Regions from separate parts of the Streptomyces syringium genome, predicted to be linked through region 1. Evidence: riboswitches for the same ligand, from Rfam matches in the RefSeq annotation. Region 1 holds a riboswitch; each other region holds the start of a gene.
What was found. A riboswitch is a leader RNA that binds a small molecule or an ion and turns the genes downstream of it on or off. The one in region 1 is predicted to bind cyclic di-AMP.
Positions count from the first base shown of each region.

Region 2: another riboswitch for cyclic di-AMP. It lies ahead of JO379_RS16075 (M23 family metallopeptidase); the one in region 1 lies ahead of JO379_RS25540 (M23 family metallopeptidase).
Region 3: another riboswitch for cyclic di-AMP. It lies ahead of JO379_RS05290 (C40 family peptidase); the one in region 1 lies ahead of JO379_RS25540 (M23 family metallopeptidase).
Region 4: another riboswitch for cyclic di-AMP. It lies ahead of JO379_RS03945 (C40 family peptidase); the one in region 1 lies ahead of JO379_RS25540 (M23 family metallopeptidase).

Region 1 covers NZ_JAGIOH010000001.1:5,720,613-5,724,478, reverse strand. The annotation lists gene JO379_RS25545 (GntR family transcriptional regulator) at 1-109, opposite strand, end outside; gene JO379_RS25540 (M23 family metallopeptidase) at 353-1,156, opposite strand; cyclic di-AMP (ydaO/yuaA leader) riboswitch at 1,170-1,323, opposite strand; gene JO379_RS25535 (M16 family metallopeptidase) at 1,591-2,958, opposite strand; gene JO379_RS25530 (M16 family metallopeptidase) at 3,003-3,866, opposite strand, start outside.
Region 2 covers NZ_JAGIOH010000001.1:3,650,887-3,654,752, forward strand. The annotation lists gene JO379_RS16070 (MFS transporter) at 1-593, opposite strand, end outside; gene JO379_RS16075 (M23 family metallopeptidase) at 792-2,078, opposite strand; cyclic di-AMP (ydaO/yuaA leader) riboswitch at 2,090-2,255, opposite strand; gene JO379_RS16080 (PP2C family protein-serine/threonine phosphatase) at 2,476-3,837, opposite strand.
Region 3 covers NZ_JAGIOH010000001.1:1,204,308-1,208,173, forward strand. The annotation lists gene JO379_RS05270 (phosphatase PAP2 family protein) at 1-35, opposite strand, end outside; gene JO379_RS05275 (dienelactone hydrolase family protein) at 305-1,054, opposite strand; gene JO379_RS05280 (ATP-dependent Clp protease proteolytic subunit) at 1,256-1,891, shown strand; gene JO379_RS05285 (hypothetical protein) at 1,898-2,206, shown strand; cyclic di-AMP (ydaO/yuaA leader) riboswitch at 2,526-2,711, shown strand; gene JO379_RS05290 (C40 family peptidase) at 2,716-3,186, shown strand; gene JO379_RS05295 (ATP-binding protein) at 3,544-3,866, opposite strand, start outside.
Region 4 covers NZ_JAGIOH010000001.1:855,657-859,522, forward strand. The annotation lists gene JO379_RS03935 (alkaline phosphatase PhoX) at 1-268, opposite strand, end outside; gene JO379_RS03940 (rodlin) at 468-878, opposite strand; gene JO379_RS03945 (C40 family peptidase) at 1,222-1,695, opposite strand; cyclic di-AMP (ydaO/yuaA leader) riboswitch at 1,700-1,864, opposite strand; gene JO379_RS03950 (cytochrome P450 family protein) at 2,411-3,610, shown strand; gene JO379_RS03955 (MFS transporter) at 3,747-3,866, opposite strand, start outside.

The DNA of each region.
Region 1 (3,866 bases):
GGCTGCCGGGCGGGTGGGCCCCGGAGACGATGTCGTCGCGGATCGCCGCGCACACGGCGTGCGCGGAAATGCGGCCGCCTTCTCGCACTGCGTCGCCATTGCCGGTCACGTGGGGCCCCACATCGGTGAACCTCCGCCTTAATCCCCGCGAAACGCGGCCGATTGACGTCTGTTCGGCGACTCTATGGCAATAGCCGGGGATTTCCGATGGGAGACCGGAATCCATGGCTATTTTTTGGCCAACGGGCCGGTGGATACGCCTGGTCGACGCGTCCGGCCAACGCGAAGGCCCCGGCCGGAGCCGGGGCCTTCGCGAAAGATGAGTGCGGGACTTGCGCCCCGGAGGCGACGGTCAGACGCTGACGCCGTGCGCGCGCAGGTAGGCGACGGGGTCGATGTCGGAGCCGTAGTCGGCACCCGTACGGGCCTCGAAGTGCAGGTGCGGGCCGGTGACGTTGCCCGTGGAGCCGGAGATGCCGATCTGCTGCCCCGCGGTGACCGTCTGGCCGGCGCTGACGCTGATCGAGGAGAGGTGGCCGTACTGCGTGTAGGTGCCGTCGTTGTGCTTGATGACGACGTTGTTGCCGTACGCGCCGCCCCAGCCCGCCTCGACGACGGTGCCGGCGCCCACGGACTGCACCGTCGAGCCCTCGGCGGCGTGGAAGTCGACGCCGGTGTGGCTGCCGGAGGACCACAGGCCGCTGGAGGCCTTGTAGGAGGTGGAGACGTAACTGCCGTCGATCGGGGAGACGTAGGCGTTGAGACGCTTGCGCTCCTCGTCGCGGGCGGCGCGCTCCTTCTCGGCGCGCTCGGCCTCGGCCTTGCGCTTGGCCTCGTCCGCGCGCTGCTTGGCGTCCGCGGCCTTCTGCTTCGCGTCGGCCTCCGCCTTCAGCCGCGCCTCGGCCTCGTAGGCGGCGCTCTGCTGGGTGTCGGCCTGGGCGTCGATCCGGTCGGCGGTCTCGTCACCCATGACGACGGCCTGGGTGAGGCCGGTGTCCTGGACGCGCGGGGCGTCGTCGGTGGCGGCGATCGCCGGAGCGGCGAAGCCGGCGACCACACCGGTGGCGGTGAGCGTGGCGATGCCCGCCACGTTCGCGCTCACGCGGACGGCGCGGCTCGGACGACGATGCTTGCCAGTGGCACCTATGAACGCCATGGGTGTGGCCATTCCTTTCCTTCCTTCTCGCCTACCGGGTTAGCTGACGGGTTCGGAGCAGGAAGGTCTCCTACGGCTCCCTCCGGGAAGGGACCCGATTCACCCCAGGGACTGTGGGTCCCCGGCTCCCCTGGCTCGCGCCATTGGGGACTCGGCGATGACTGACCGGTGCCGCGGATGCGACTCACATCTGACGGTCAGCCGGACTGACGCTAATCGGGGTGCGTTTCGATCGACAAACAGAACCGAGGTTTTGTGTCGTACGCCACACTCCAGACGTGCAACCTCTCCTTCAAAACGGACATAAGGGAGGCACGCGAGCCCCGTTGGCCCCGCGTGCCTCCCTTATGCGCTTATCTGCTGACCAGTTGGCCGTCCCGTGCGGGCGCTGCCGACCGCACCCGGCCGCGACCGGTCACCGCTCCGACGTGCCGTCAGCCCTGGACGACCGTCACCGCTCCGATGCCCAGTGCCTTGACGGGCTCCAGGATCTCCGCGGCGTCACCGACGAGGACCGTCACGAGGCGGTCGGCCGGGAACGCGCTCACGACGGCCGCGGTGGCCTCCACGGTGCCCGTCTCCGCGAGGCGCTCGTACAGGTGCGCCTGGAAGTCGTCCGGGAGGTGCTGCTCGACCTGGTCGGCGAGCGTGCCCGCGACGGCGGCGGCCGTCTCGTACTTGAGCGGGGCGACGCCCACGAGGTTCTGCACGGCGACGTCGCGCTCGGCGTCGGTCAGCCCCTCGGCGGCCAGGGTGCGCAGCACGGTCCACAGGTCGGCCAGCGCCGGTCCGGTGGACGCGGTGTCGACGGAGCCGCTGATGGCGAGCATCGCGGCGCCGGTGCCGTCGGGCGCCGAGCGGAGCACCTGGCCGAAGGAGCGCACACCGTAGGTGTAGCCCTTCTCCTCGCGCAGGACGCGGTCCAGGCGGGAGGTGAGGGTGCCGCCGAGGCAGTACGTGCCGAGCACCTGGGCGGGCCAGACGCGGTCGTGCCGGTCGCCGCCGATCCGGCCGATGAGGAGCTGGGTCTGCACCGCGCCGGGGCGGTCGACGATCACGACGCGGCCGGAGTCGTCCGCGGTGATCGGCGGTACGGGCCGGGGCTCGGCTGCGGAGCCGGTCCACGCGCCGAGGGACTCGGCCAGCGCCTTGTCGAGGTCGACACCGGTGAAGTCGCCGACGACCACGGCGGTCGCCGTGGCGGGGCGGACGTGCGCCTCGTAGAAGGCGCGGACGGCGGCGGCGTCGATGCGCTCGACGGTCTCCTCGGTGCCCTGGCGGGGGCGGGACATCCGCGACTCGGCGGGGAAGAGCTCCTTGGAGAGCGCCACGGCGGCCCGGCGGGCGGGGTTGGCCAGCTCGTGCGGGATCTCGTCCAGCCGGTTGCGGACGAGGCGCTCGACCTCGCCGTCGGGGAACGCGGGGGCGCGCAGGGCGTCGGCGAGCAGACCGAGCGCCTTGGGCAGCCGGGAAGCGGGGACCTCCAGCGAGACCCGGACGCCGGGGTGGTCGGCGTGCGCGTCGAGGGTGGCCCCGCAGCGCTCCAGCTCGGCCGTGAACTCCTCGGCGGTGTGCCGGTCGGTGCCCTCGGACAGGGCGCGCGCCATGATCGTGGCGACGCCGTCGAGCCCCTGCGGCTCGGCGTCCAGGGGCGCCGCGAGGTTGATCTCGACGGCGACGACCTGCTGGCCGGGGCGGTGGCAGCGCAGCACGGTGAGGCCGTTGGGCAGCTCACCGCGCTCGGGGGCCGGGAAGGCCCACGGGGTGGCCTCGCCGGGCTGCGGCCGGGGGTGGAAGTCCATCGAAGGGCCTGCGGTCCGCGTGCTGCTCGCGGGTGCGGCGTCGCTCACTGGGCCGTCTCGCTTTCCGTTGCGTTTCCTGCGTTCTCGTCGGCCTCGGGGGCGGTCGGCTCGTACACCAGCACGGCGCGGTTGTCGGGGCGCAGCCGGGCCGCGGCGACCTCCCGCACCTCCTCGGCGGTGATGTCCAGGACCCGGTCGACCGCGCTGAGGGCGAGCTGCGGGTCGCCGAACAGGACCGCGTAGCGGCACAGTTCGTCCGCGCGGCCGCTGACCGTGGCGAGCCGGTCCAGCCACTCGCGCTCCAGCTGGGCCTGGGCGCGCTCCATCTCCTCCGGGGTCGGCCCCTCGGCGGCGAAGCGGGCCAGCTCCTCGTCGACGGCGGTCTCGATGTCCGGGACCTCGACGCCGCCGGACGTCTTGACGTCCAGCCAGCCGAGCGAGGGGGCGCCGGCGAGCCGCAGCAGGCCGAAGCCGGCGGCGACGGCGGTGCGGTCGTGGCGGACCAGGCGGTTGTGGAGCCGGGAGGACTCGCCGCCGCCGAGGACGGTGAGGGCGAGGTCGGCGGCGTCGGCCTCACGGGTGCCGTCGTGCGGCAGACGGTAGGCGGCCATCAGGGCGCGGGAGGGGACCTCCTCGCGCACGACCTCGCGCAGCTGCTCGCCGATGACGTCGGGAAGGCTGCCGTCGCGCGGCGGCTGCTTGCCGTCGTGGGCGGGGATGGAGCCGAAGTACTTCTCGATCCAGGCGAGCGTCTGCTCGGTGTCGATGTCGCCGACGACCGACAGGACGGCGTTGCCCGGCGCATAGTACGTGCGGAAGAAGGCGCGCGCGTCCTCCAGGGAGGCGGCGTCCAGGTCGGCCATCGAGCCGATCGGGGTGTGGTGGTACGGGTGGCCGTCGGGGTAGGC
Region 2 (3,866 bases), 2.1 Mb from region 1:
AGGACGACGCCGAAGCCGAAGGTGATCCGCCAGCCGAGGTCGGCCGGGAAGATGTTCGTGTCCAGCATCAGGATGGACAGCAGCGATCCGCCGATCGCACCGAGCCAGAAACTGCCGTTGATGATCAGGTCCACGCGGCCGCGGTAGGTGGCGGGGATCAGCTCGTCGATGGCGGAGTTGATGGCCGCGTACTCGCCGCCGATGCCGAAGCCCGTCAGGAAGCGGAAGAGGAAGAACCACCACGTGGAGAAGGAGAACGCGGTCATCGCGGTCGCCGCCAGATAGACGGCGAGCGTGATCATGAAAAGCTTTTTACGGCCGAAGAGGTCGGTCAGCCGGCCGAAGAAGAGCGCCCCGACGCAGGCGCCCGCGACGTACAGCGCCGCCGCCAGGCCCGTGACCTGCCCCGAGGTGATGGACAGGCCGCTGTCCTTCTCGGACAGACGCCCGGCGATATTGCCGACGACCGTGACCTCCAGCCCGTCCAGGATCCAGACGGTGCCGAGGCCGATCACCACCGTCCAGTGCCACCGGGACCAGGGCAGCCGGTCGAGGCGGGCAGGCACTGAGGTGGTGATCGTCGCATCCGTCACACACCCCGAGTTCCCACCTGAACCTGAAGCATTCGTGGCAAAGGTGTGGTTATCGGGACCGATTATCGACGTCGTGCGGGACGGGCAGTGGGCGTAGGGCCTCTACGTTCGTAGGAGCCGTTTCCCGCCCGTACCCCTTACGAAACTGCCCCGCGCCCCCGACAAGCAGCCCCACGCCCCTTACGGCTGCAGGCCTCGTTACGGCTCCAGGCCTCGGCCGCGCAGCCACGACAGCGGGTCGACCGGCGAGCCGCCGCCCGGCCGGGTCTCCAGGTGCAGGTGGGGGCCCGTGACGTTGCCGGTCGCACCGACCCGGCCGATCACGTCGCCCGCCGAGACCTGGCCGGAGGTGACCACCATCGAGGAGAGGTGGCAGTACCAGATCTGGGTGCCGTCGTTCAGCGTCAGCACGACGCGGTAGCCGTACGCGCCCGCCCACCCCGCACTGGTGATCGTGCCGCCGCCGACCGCCTTGACCGGGGTACCGGTCGGGGCGGCGAAGTCCGCGCCGGTGTGGTTCGCGGACCACATGTCGCCGGCCTGGCCGAAGCCCGCGGTCAGCGTGTATGAGCCGACGGGGAGGGAGTACGAGCCCGAGCTGTGGCCGCCGCCCCCGCCCGAGGGCTCCGACCCGCCACTCCCGGATTCGCTCGCATTTTCGTCGGAAGATTCGTTCGAAGACTTCTCGGCGGCCTTCTCGGCCGCCTTTTCCGCTTCCGCCTTCTTCTTCTCGGCCGCCGCCTCGGCTTCCGCCTTCTCCTTCTCGGCGGCAGCCTGCTCCGCCTTCTCGGCCGCCGCCTTCCGGTGGGCCTCGGCGGCCTTCTTCGCCTCGGCCTCGCGGGCCTCCTCGTCACCGAGGTTCTGCTGGTGCTCGGCCTGCTGGAGGATGCGGGCGCGCAGCGCCTCGCCGGCGTCGGACGTGCCCCGGGCCGCCTCCTCGGCGGACAGTCCCGCCTGGGTCAGCGGCTGATCGGCACCGGGAGCCTGCGCCGCGGCGGAGCCGGAAGCGGAGTCCTTCTTCTTGTCGTCGTCATCCGCCAGCAGCGCACCGAAGCCGGGGATGTTCTGCGCCACGTCGGGCACGGATATCGGCGTCGCCGGGCGGTCCTGGGCGGTCGCCATGCCGCCCGCGCCGACCGCCGCGATCACGCCGACACCGAGGACCGCGCCACTGCGGGCCATCGTGCCGCCGCGCTGCTTGACGACGCGGTGTCTGCCGCGGACCGGGGCGACGGACTCCGCGGTGGGGTTCCACACCTCCCCGGGCTCCCCGGCCGGCTCGGCGGCGGCCACGGGGGTCACGGTGGACGGGGCGGCGACGACGGGCTCGGGCGTCAGAGGAGTCATGTACGCGGGCACGATCGAAGGCTCCGGCGCGTAGGCCCCGGCTCCGTACAGCTCGGTCGGCTCCGGCTGCTCGTACGACCCGTAGGGCCCGTACGACTCGTAGGAACCATCGCCGGGGGCAGGCTTGTTGGACGCCACGAGGGCGACTCCTTTCCTTCCTTCTCGCCTACCGGGTTAGCTGACGGGTTCGGAGCAGGAAGGTCTCCTACGGGCCGGAGTACGGCCCGATTCACCCCAAGTTTGGTGGTTCCCCGGTTCCCGGTTGTCGCTGGTGGTGCAGATGGTGCTGTGCCCGCGGGATTCGGCGAAGGCGCACGGTGCCGCCTCTTGCGGCGGCTGTGACGACCGCGCTGCGTTATCGAACGTTAATAGACATGGCTGGCGGATTCCAAGCCGAACGCCCGAACCCACCGGCTTTCGGGGCCTACTTCACAGGACACGCGGGTTTCCCGGCAGGCGAGTTACTGCGCGCTACCGGAACACCACGGAGTTGATCCCTCGTCAGCCGACATCCGCGGCACGTGCCGATTCAAGATCATTTACCGTCGTCGGGAGAAGCAGCGGGGGAAGCGGGGGGAGAAACGGCAGCAGATCCGTGCGGGGAAGTATGCGTCCGCGTGGACGTCACGGTCGCGGTGAGGGTGCCGCGCGCGGCGGCCACGGGATGGTGGAAGCCGTCACCGCGCCGGATCGCCAGAAGGGCCATGTCGTCGGCCGTGTGACCGCCCGAGTGGCGGGCCACGTCCGCGGCGAGCAGGTCGAGGAGCGCGTCGGGGCTCCGGAACTGTCTGCCGCGCAGCCGCTCCTGCGGGACGTAGAAGACGCCGTCCGCGTCCCGCGCCTCGGTCACCCCGTCGGTGAACAGCAGCAGCGTCGAACCCGCCGGGAACTCCCGCTCCTCCGCCCGGTCCGGCCACCCGCCCAGGTCCCCCATGCCGAGCGGCAGCGCCGGCACCTCCGGGTACGTCTCGTCCACCCGCCCGTCGATGTGCAGCAGCAGCGGGGGCGGGTGGCCGCGGTTCACCAGGCGCAGCGTGTTCGCCCCGGGCGGCACCTCCGCCAGGACGGCGGTGGTGAAGCCCTCGGACTGGTCCAGGTTGGCGCGCCGTCTGCCCTCCCGCCGCAACGCGTGCTCCAGCCGTGCCGCGAGCGCTTCGAGCGTGCGTTCCTGCTCGGCGGCCTCCCGGAAGGCTCCGATCACCACCGCGACGGCCTCCACCGCGCCCAGGCCCTTGCCGCGTACGTCACCGACGATGACGCGCACGCCGTGCGGGGTGTCCTGGACGGCGTAGAGGTCGCCGCCGATCCGGGCGTCGGCCTGGGCCGCCACATAGCGCGCGGCGACGCGCATCCCGGCGATGCGGGCGGGCGGCGTCGGCAGGACCGCGCGCTGGGCGGCCTCGGCGATGCCGCGCGCGGAGGCGAGCTGCTGGTCGCCGTGGCGCACGATGCGGTTCAGGCCGAGGGCGAGGAGGGAGACGGCCGTGACGGTGACGACCTCGGTCGTGGACTCGGCCGTGTCCTGTACGCGGTGGTAGACCGCGAGGGTGATGGCCGCGCCCACGGCCGCCACGGCGGTCGTCGCGGTGGCGCGCAGGGACAGCAGGGCCGCCGCGACGAGGGGGGCGGAGCAGAAGAAGGGGGCGTAGGTGAAGCGGGGAGGGGTGAAGTAGTCGAAGGCGGCGCCGCCGACGATCAGCAGGGCCGGGAGCCATTTCGCCGCGCGGCGGATGGCGGTCCAGTGGGACTCCCCGCCGTTCCGCGGTGGCGGGTTCCACGGGGGGTTCGATGCCGGATCGCGGGCCGGATCACGGGCCGGATCGTCTGCCCGGCCGCGTACGGGTTCACGTGCCGGGTCGCGTGTCGAAGCCGACCCGGGCTCGCCTCGCTTCCCCACCGTGTTCTCTCCTGACCGGCCGTCCCGCG
Region 3 (3,866 bases), 4.5 Mb from region 1:
ATCACCCGTGGTTGGCGCCACGGGACGGACGCAATTCTTCGGTTTATTCGCGAGAAAAACCGTGATGCTATAGATATCAATTGTTTGGCCGATGTGTTAGACGTTAGCTAAATAAAGCGACCCTTCGCGCCGGATACCATGATTTTCCGGTGAAGGACGGGCGATGACGGCAATCGTCGTGAGCTCGAACATGCTATCGGAGCGCTGTGGGGCGGCTTCGCCGGTCACGGCCCGCCCGGCGGCTCGGCGTCGCGATCAAGGATTTCGACCGGCGCGCGAGCCGAGAACTCCGAAGACGTGCGCCTCAGCCGGCGGCCAGCGTGCGGTCGAGAAGGGGAAGCAGACGGTCCCAGTGGCGCCGCAGCCCGGAGGGGTCGAACGCGTCGGTGTCGGCCATGGTGAAACCGTGCAGGGTGCCGGGGTAGACCTCGGTGGTGTGCGTGACACCCGCGGCGTCCAGGGCCTGGCGGAGCTCGCCGATGGTCTGGGGCGTCATGTCGTTCTCCGCGAGACCGAGGTGGACCTCGGCGGCGAGCTCGGGGATGTCGCGGTGCGGGCTGTCCGGCGCGTCGGTGACCAGGAAGCCGGGGTGGAATCCGGCGACGGCGGCCACCCGGCCGGGGTGGGCCGTCGCGGTGCGCATCGCCAAGGCGGCGCCCATGCAGTAGCCGATCACGGCGACCGGTCCGGCACCCACCTCGGGCTGGGCGGTGAGGAATCCGAGGTAGGCGTCGGCATCGCGCAGGACACGCTCGGAGGTGTGCGCCTTGACCAAGGGCATCAGCCGCTCGAAGACCGCCGGCCGGACCTCTTCCCCGATGTGCCCGGGAAGTTCGATCACCGGCGCCGGGCCGTGCCGGTAGTAGAGGTTGGGGACGAGCACGTAGTACCCGTGCCCGGCCAGCTCGCGGGCCATCTCCTCCAGCACGGGCCGCACGCCGAAGGCGTCCGGGTACAGCAGCACCCCCGGGTGCCGCCCGCCACCGTCGGGAAAAGCGGCGAAAGCGTCGGCCTGGCCGTCCGCGGTGGGAATCTGCAGAGACTTGGTGGGCATGGCGGATCATCCTTCCTTGCCCCGATGCCCGCGCACAAGGGTTGAGTCAACGACGGGCCGGGGCCCACCACCCCGGCACCGCCGCGCTCACGCCCAGAGCGAAACCACGTCCGATCCGTTGCCGCGCCGAGCCGCGCTGAGCCATGCTCATCCGAACGATCTGTACGTCCTGTACATTTTTTACGGACGAGGAGTGCCACCATGCACCGACCCACGGCCCGCTATGTCCTGCCCGAGTTCACGGAGCGCACGAGCACCGGCGCCCGCACGATGGACCCGTACTCCAAGCTGCTGTCCGAGCGCATCGTCTTTCTGGGCACGCAGATCGACGACACCTGCGCCGGCGATGTGATCGCACAGCTCATGTACCTCGAACACGCGGCGCCCGAGCGGGACATCTCGCTCTACATCAACTCCCCCGGCGGCTCCTTCCCCGCCATGTGCGCCATCTACGACACGATGCGCTACATCGGCTGCGACGTGGAGACGATCTGCCTGGGCCAGGCCGCCTCGTCCGCCGCCGTGCTGCTCACCGCCGGCACCCCGGGCAAGCGACTGGCGCTGCCGAACGCGCGCGTCCTCATTCATCAGCCGTCCCTCAGCGAACCGGTCCAGGGCCAGCCCTCCGATCTGGAGATCCAGGCGGGGGAGATGTCGCGCATGCGGGACACGCTGACGGAGATGCTGGTGCGGCACACGGGGCAGAGCGTGGAGCGGGTCGACCGGGACATCGAGCGGGACACCGTCTTCGACGCCGCGGCCGCGGTGGCGTACGGGCTCGTCGACCGGCTCACCTCCAGCCGCAAGGGCCCGGGCGTGCCGCTCGGCGCGAGGTGAGCCGCGATGTGGCCGCCCCAACTGCCACCCCTGCCCGCCCTGACCCGCGCCGAGGGCGAATTGGTGGACCGGTATCTGGAAGTACTGGATCTTCTGGGCCGGATCAACCCGGCCCGCGCGCATGACACGTACGCCGGACTACGGGCGGCGCAGGCTCTGGTGGTCGCGGCGACGGGGCTGCGCGAGGCGTTGACGCTCATGCACGAGCGAGGCGAACGCGAGGTGCACACCGGAACACTCGCGCGGGCGATGCTGGTCCTGGACGGGGAGCGGCGGGCCGCACGGGTCACCATGCCGCCGAACACGCCGGGCTGATGAGCCCGGACGCGCGCCGGAACGACCGGCCGGGCGACACCTCAACGCGATCTCCCGCAGACAGCGGACCCTGCGTAGACATCGCGCAGTGATCGATCCGAGCCGCGCGCGCACGAGGCGATCACGGAGATCAACTCGCCGCAGGTGAACGGCTCAACAGGGTTGAGCGGTGGGCGTCAAACCGTCCGGTGTCCACCCGAACACGCCAGAGGTGACCAGGCTCACATATCACCGGATCCTCTCGGAATCCGTGCCGCGGCTGCGCCAAGATCCAGGCGACGACAAGACCCCGCCACCGCGGCGGGGCGGTCCGGGCGGACGCCGAATCCTGCCGCCGCCCGGATGACTGGTCGACACGAGTGCATCGGCAGGAGTGGAGGACCCGAGTACGGCGGGACGACCGGCACCACTGGCCGTCCCTTGGGGTGAAGCCGCCTCGGCGGCCGGGCATCTTCGCCTGCCCGAACCCGACAGGTCATCCTTCATAGGCGGCAGACGAAGGGTTGCGTATGGCCGCGCACAAACGACCAACGAAGTTCTCCAGGGCCAAGGCCGCCTCGGCCCTCACCCTCGCAGCCGTCGGCGCCTCGGTGCTGGTGCCCGGCGGTTCGCCCGACGCCGAGGCCGCGAACGTCTCCACCCTCGCCCTGCGGATAGCGGAATCGAAGCAGGGCGCTCCCTACCAGTGGGGCGCGACGGGACCGTACAGCTTCGACTGCTCGGGGCTGACGCAGTACTCGTACAAGCGGGTCGGCAAAAAGCTGCCCCGTACCGCCGCCGCCCAGTACAACCGCGCCCGCCATGTGCCCGGCTCCGCCCGCCAACGCGGGGACCTGGTGTTCTTCCACTCCGCCGGCGGCGTCTATCACGTGGGCATCTACGTCGGGAACGGCAGGATCCTGCATGCTCCCAAGACCGGCGCGGTCGTCCGCCACGAGCGGATCTGGACCAGAAGCGTCAGCTACGGCCGCGTGAACTGAAAGCGCCGACGGTGGCGTGCCGCGACGGCCGCCCCCGCCACCGTCCTCGCCTCCCTGTGCGCCGACACGGCAAAGGGTGTGTTCCCACCCGCCGACGGCGGACACGACTGTGGTGCCGCGGCCCCTCGTTCGCGACGGGGGCCGCCGGCCCCGACCGGGCACACGGTCGCCTTCACCGGCAGCGATCCGGAACGGGTAAGGGCGCGCCTGCCCGCCGGTGACCTGCCCGAGCCGCTCGACCCGCCTTGTCCGCGAGCACCGTGCGATCACCGTGCGAGCCCCTGGGCCGGGTGGTGGACCCCTCGGCCTTCTCGAGGCCACGGGGCCCACCGCCCGGCCCACAGCCGCGCGGGGCGGTCAGGGTACGGGCACCGTCCAGGGCAGACAGATCCAGACCGTCTTGCCGCCGTCGGCCGTCGGGGTGACCGACAGTCTGCCGCCGCGCTCGGCGGTCAGACAGCGGATGATGACCATGCCGCGGCCGTTGTCCTGCTGGACGGCGGCGGGCAGCCTTCTCGGATAGCGGGGGTGACTGTCCGTGACGCCGATGCGCAGCTGCTCCTCCCGGTCGAGCCGGACGTCCACGGTGAAGGTGGGCGACTGGCCGCGGGTGTGCTGCACGGCGTTGGTGGCGAGTTCGGAGACGATCAGCCGAACCGTGTCGGCGTCCTCGGTGCCGT
Region 4 (3,866 bases), 4.9 Mb from region 1:
CGGTGCCGTCGGCGTAACAGGCGCCGCCGTCCGGGGCGTTGTGCCAGGTGTAGGAGGTGCCGGAGACCTTCTGTCCGGACCGGGCGACGATCCGGGCACTGAAACCCTTCGGCAGCCGGAGACCATTGCCGTCGGCGGCGCCGAGCGGTCCGTAGGGTCCGGCGCCCGGCTGGGCCGGGCTCGCGTAGGCGGCGCTCCACAGTGAGCCGCCGAGGGCGGCGGCCGAGGTGCCGACGACGGCCGCGCGCAGGAAGGTGCGACGTTCCACGGTCACTCCAGGGGACTTGGGGGGTGCCTCGTCACCGACCGGCGGCGAGGCCTGGTCTCCCGGACCATAAAAGCGCAGAGTTGACAGTACATCAACAAGAAGTGAACTGAGGTGATCAATTGCGTCGGCGCACGGGAATCCCCCTGTTCCGGATCCCGCATATCCGGAACAGGGGGATGAACGCCAAGGCTCTGGGCCGTCAGTGCCCGTCGTGCGCGCTGTTCCCGGAACCGTTGCCCGTGAGGATCGGGATCTCGTCCAGGATGTGCGACAGCTGGTCGTCCCCGTCGCTGATCGTGGAGTTGTCGGTGCACTGCTGCTGCTGCTGCGAGGTGAGGATCGGGATGTCCTGGACACCGATGTTGAGCAGCGCGATGAGGGACTGGACACCGATCTTGCCGATACCCAGGCACGGCTTGTTGAGCGTGCCCTGGATCAGGCTCATCTGCGGGCTCTGCTTGCCGCCGGTCTTGGTGTTGCCGTAACCGGTCTTCGCGGCGTTGCCATTGGCGACGTCACCGTTGTCGTTGCCGATCGCCATCGCGGGAGCGGTGATGGCGCCGACCGCGGAAACCGTCATCGCGGTCGTGGCGAGTACCTTCTTGAGCACGTCCATGCCTTTCGATCGATTAGCGCCCCTCACAAGGAAGCGACCTGAGTAACTCCGGTCGATTTAAGAAGTTCCGGACATTCACTCATTTGAGCCAGCCGGACCATGGGCGACACCATCGAAAGGCAACCGTCAAAGGGCCACCGACCGCCCGGGAGACAGGGCGGGCCATTGCGCACGCACGCGCGGCGCACTTCCGGGGCGGCCAATGGGGTGACGGCGCCCGGGCGTTTCGGATTCGGCTGGTAGCGTGCTGCGCGCAGCGGTGCCTCCGCAGCCGTCAGCCCGCCCGGACATTGCCCCCACAAGAGCGTCCGGGCGGGCTTTTGAACAGCCTCAAGGGCTACTTGACGCGGCCGTACCAGACACTGTTCGTCCAGATCTTCTCCAGCCGCACGGACTTGCCCGGCTTCGGAGAGTGCCAGATCTGATTCTTCCCGGCGTAGATCCCCACGTGGTAGACGTTGCTGCCCGAGTGGAAGAACACCAGGTCGCCCGGCTGTCGTGAGCCGGCCGAAAGGTGCCTGGTCTTGTTGTACTGCGAAGCCGCGGTGCGCGGCAGCGCCTTACCCGCCTTCTTGAAGGCGTACAGCGTCAGGCCCGAGCAGTCGAAACGGTTCGGACCGGTGGCGCCGTACTGATACGGCGACCCCTTCTTGGAGGCCGCGATCTGCAGCGCCTTCGTTCCCGGAGTCGCCGCCTGTGCGTCGGTTGCCAGTGTCGGGATCAGCATCGACGCGGTGACGGTGGCTGCGGTCAGAACCGATGCGGTTCCGGCCCGGGAAAGCAGTGCGGGTATGCCAGGGAACGCAGACATGCCAAAGCCCTTCGTCATCCGCCTACGAAAGGTGACCTGTCGGGTTCGGGCTGACAAAGTTGCCCGGCCACATACGTGGCTTCACCCCAAGAACCACTGCCATCGTGGTTCGTCGTGCTTGGGTCTCCCGCTCCTGCCGATCCTTGATCTGAATCTGCACCCGGACGGCGGCAGGACTCGGCGTCCGCCCGGGTCGCCCGCCTCTGTGACGGGTTCTTGTGTTCGAGCAGAGATCCTGCATCATCGACCGCTCAAAATCAGAGCCCAAACGGCCTTCTGTGAACTTGTTCACTTCGCGTCGACTCGAGGAACCGGCGGCTGATTTCGCCCCGCCCGAACCTCCGTCAACAGCCCCCGCACAGCGGAAATCAGTGTCGGGCGGAGCCTGAAAGCGGCTGGATATCAAGGGAGTTACCGGCGGTCGCGGCCGAATCCCGTCGAGCACCGGAAGAACGGCCCGGGGTGCACACCCGGCGGTTCCGCCGGCCACCCCGCCCGACGACTGAATGGCAGCCTCCGCATTATCCGCGACCAGGGCGGACTGACGGGTGATGAGCGACCGCAACCCCTCGCGTTCGACGGCGACGACGGCGGATCCTTCGCGCGACCCAAAGTGTGGACGGCTCCCCACTTAGTGCTACGGTCGGTCCGTCAACTGGGGGCCCATCCCCACTTGGGCTCCGGTCATGCCCCGGAGACGACGAAGGGAACGCTTGTGTCCACGCCAACGCTCGAGGACCTCACGCCCGCCGGCACGGACTTCGCCAAGGACCCGCATCCGCTCTACGCGAGCCTGCGGGAGCGGGGGCCCGTCCATCGGGTGCGGACCCCCGACGGGCGCGAGTCCTGGCTGATCGTCGGCAACGACGAGGCCCGGGCCGCCCTGACGGACCCCCGGCTGCGCAACGACATCCGCTACTCGCCGGACTGGGAGGACGACGGCGGCTACGCGATCGGGCTGAACATGCTCCAGGTCGACCCGCCGCACCACACGCGCCTGCGCAAGTTCGTCGCCAAGGAGTTCACCCCGCGCCGCATCGAGGAGCTGCGCCCGCGCATCTCGCGGTGGACCGGCGAACTCCTGGACGCGATGCTGCCGCTCGGCCGCGCCGACCTCGTGGAGTCCTTCGCGCTGCCACTGCCGCTGACGGTCATCTGTGAGCTGCTCGGGGTGCCCGTCGGCGACCGCGCGGCGTTCCGTGAGTGGTCCAACGAGGTCGTCCTCCCCAGCAGCCCGGAAGCCGCCGGTGCCGCGGCCCAGGCGATGACCGCGTACTTCGTCTCGCTCATCGAGGCCAAGCGGCAGTCGCCCGGCGACGATCTCCTCAGTGCCCTGACCACCGCCACGGACGACGACGGCGACCGGCTCTCACCCGACGAACTGCTGGGCATGGCCTTCGTCCTGCTCGTCGCCGGCCACGAGACCACCGTCAACCTCATCTCCAGCGGCGTCCACGAGCTGCTGCGCCACCCCGACCAGCTGGCGGCACTGCGCGCCGACTGGTCCCTGCTCGACGGCGCGATCGAGGAGATGCTCCGCTACGGCTGCCCGGTGGAGCGGTGCGCCTTCCGCTACACCGCCGAGCCGGTGGAGATCGGCGGCACCACCGTCCCCGCCAGGGAACCGGTGATCGTCGTGCTCGCCGCGGCGGCCCGCGATCCCCGGCACTTCCCCGACCCCGACCGCTTCGACATCCGCCGCGAGGCCCGTGGGCACCTCGCCTTCGGTCACGGTGTCCACCACTGCATCGGCGCCCCGCTCGCCCGGATGGAGGCGGCCATCGCCCTCAAGGCGCTGCTGGAGCGCTGCCCGGACCTCGCCTTCGACGTCGACCCCGCCGCGCTTTCCTGGCGGCCCAGCATGGCGCTGCGCGGGCTGCTCGCCCTGCCGGTGAGGTTCACACCGCAGCGGTAGCGCGCGGCTTTCCGGGGCGGACGTACGGGTGGCCCGAACCCGTCGGAGACCGACGGGTTCGGGCCACTGTCGTGACGGGCGGGCAGCCAGGCACGCCCGACCTGAAATGACCGCACTCTTGCTCGATCACGCTCTCTTATGCCGCTTCCACCGGCTCCGAGGAGAGCGAAGTCGGCTCGAAGTCACGCATCGTGCGCAGCGGCGAGCACAGCAGCACCAGCGGGGCGAGCACCAGTCCGGCCGCGAAGATCCACAG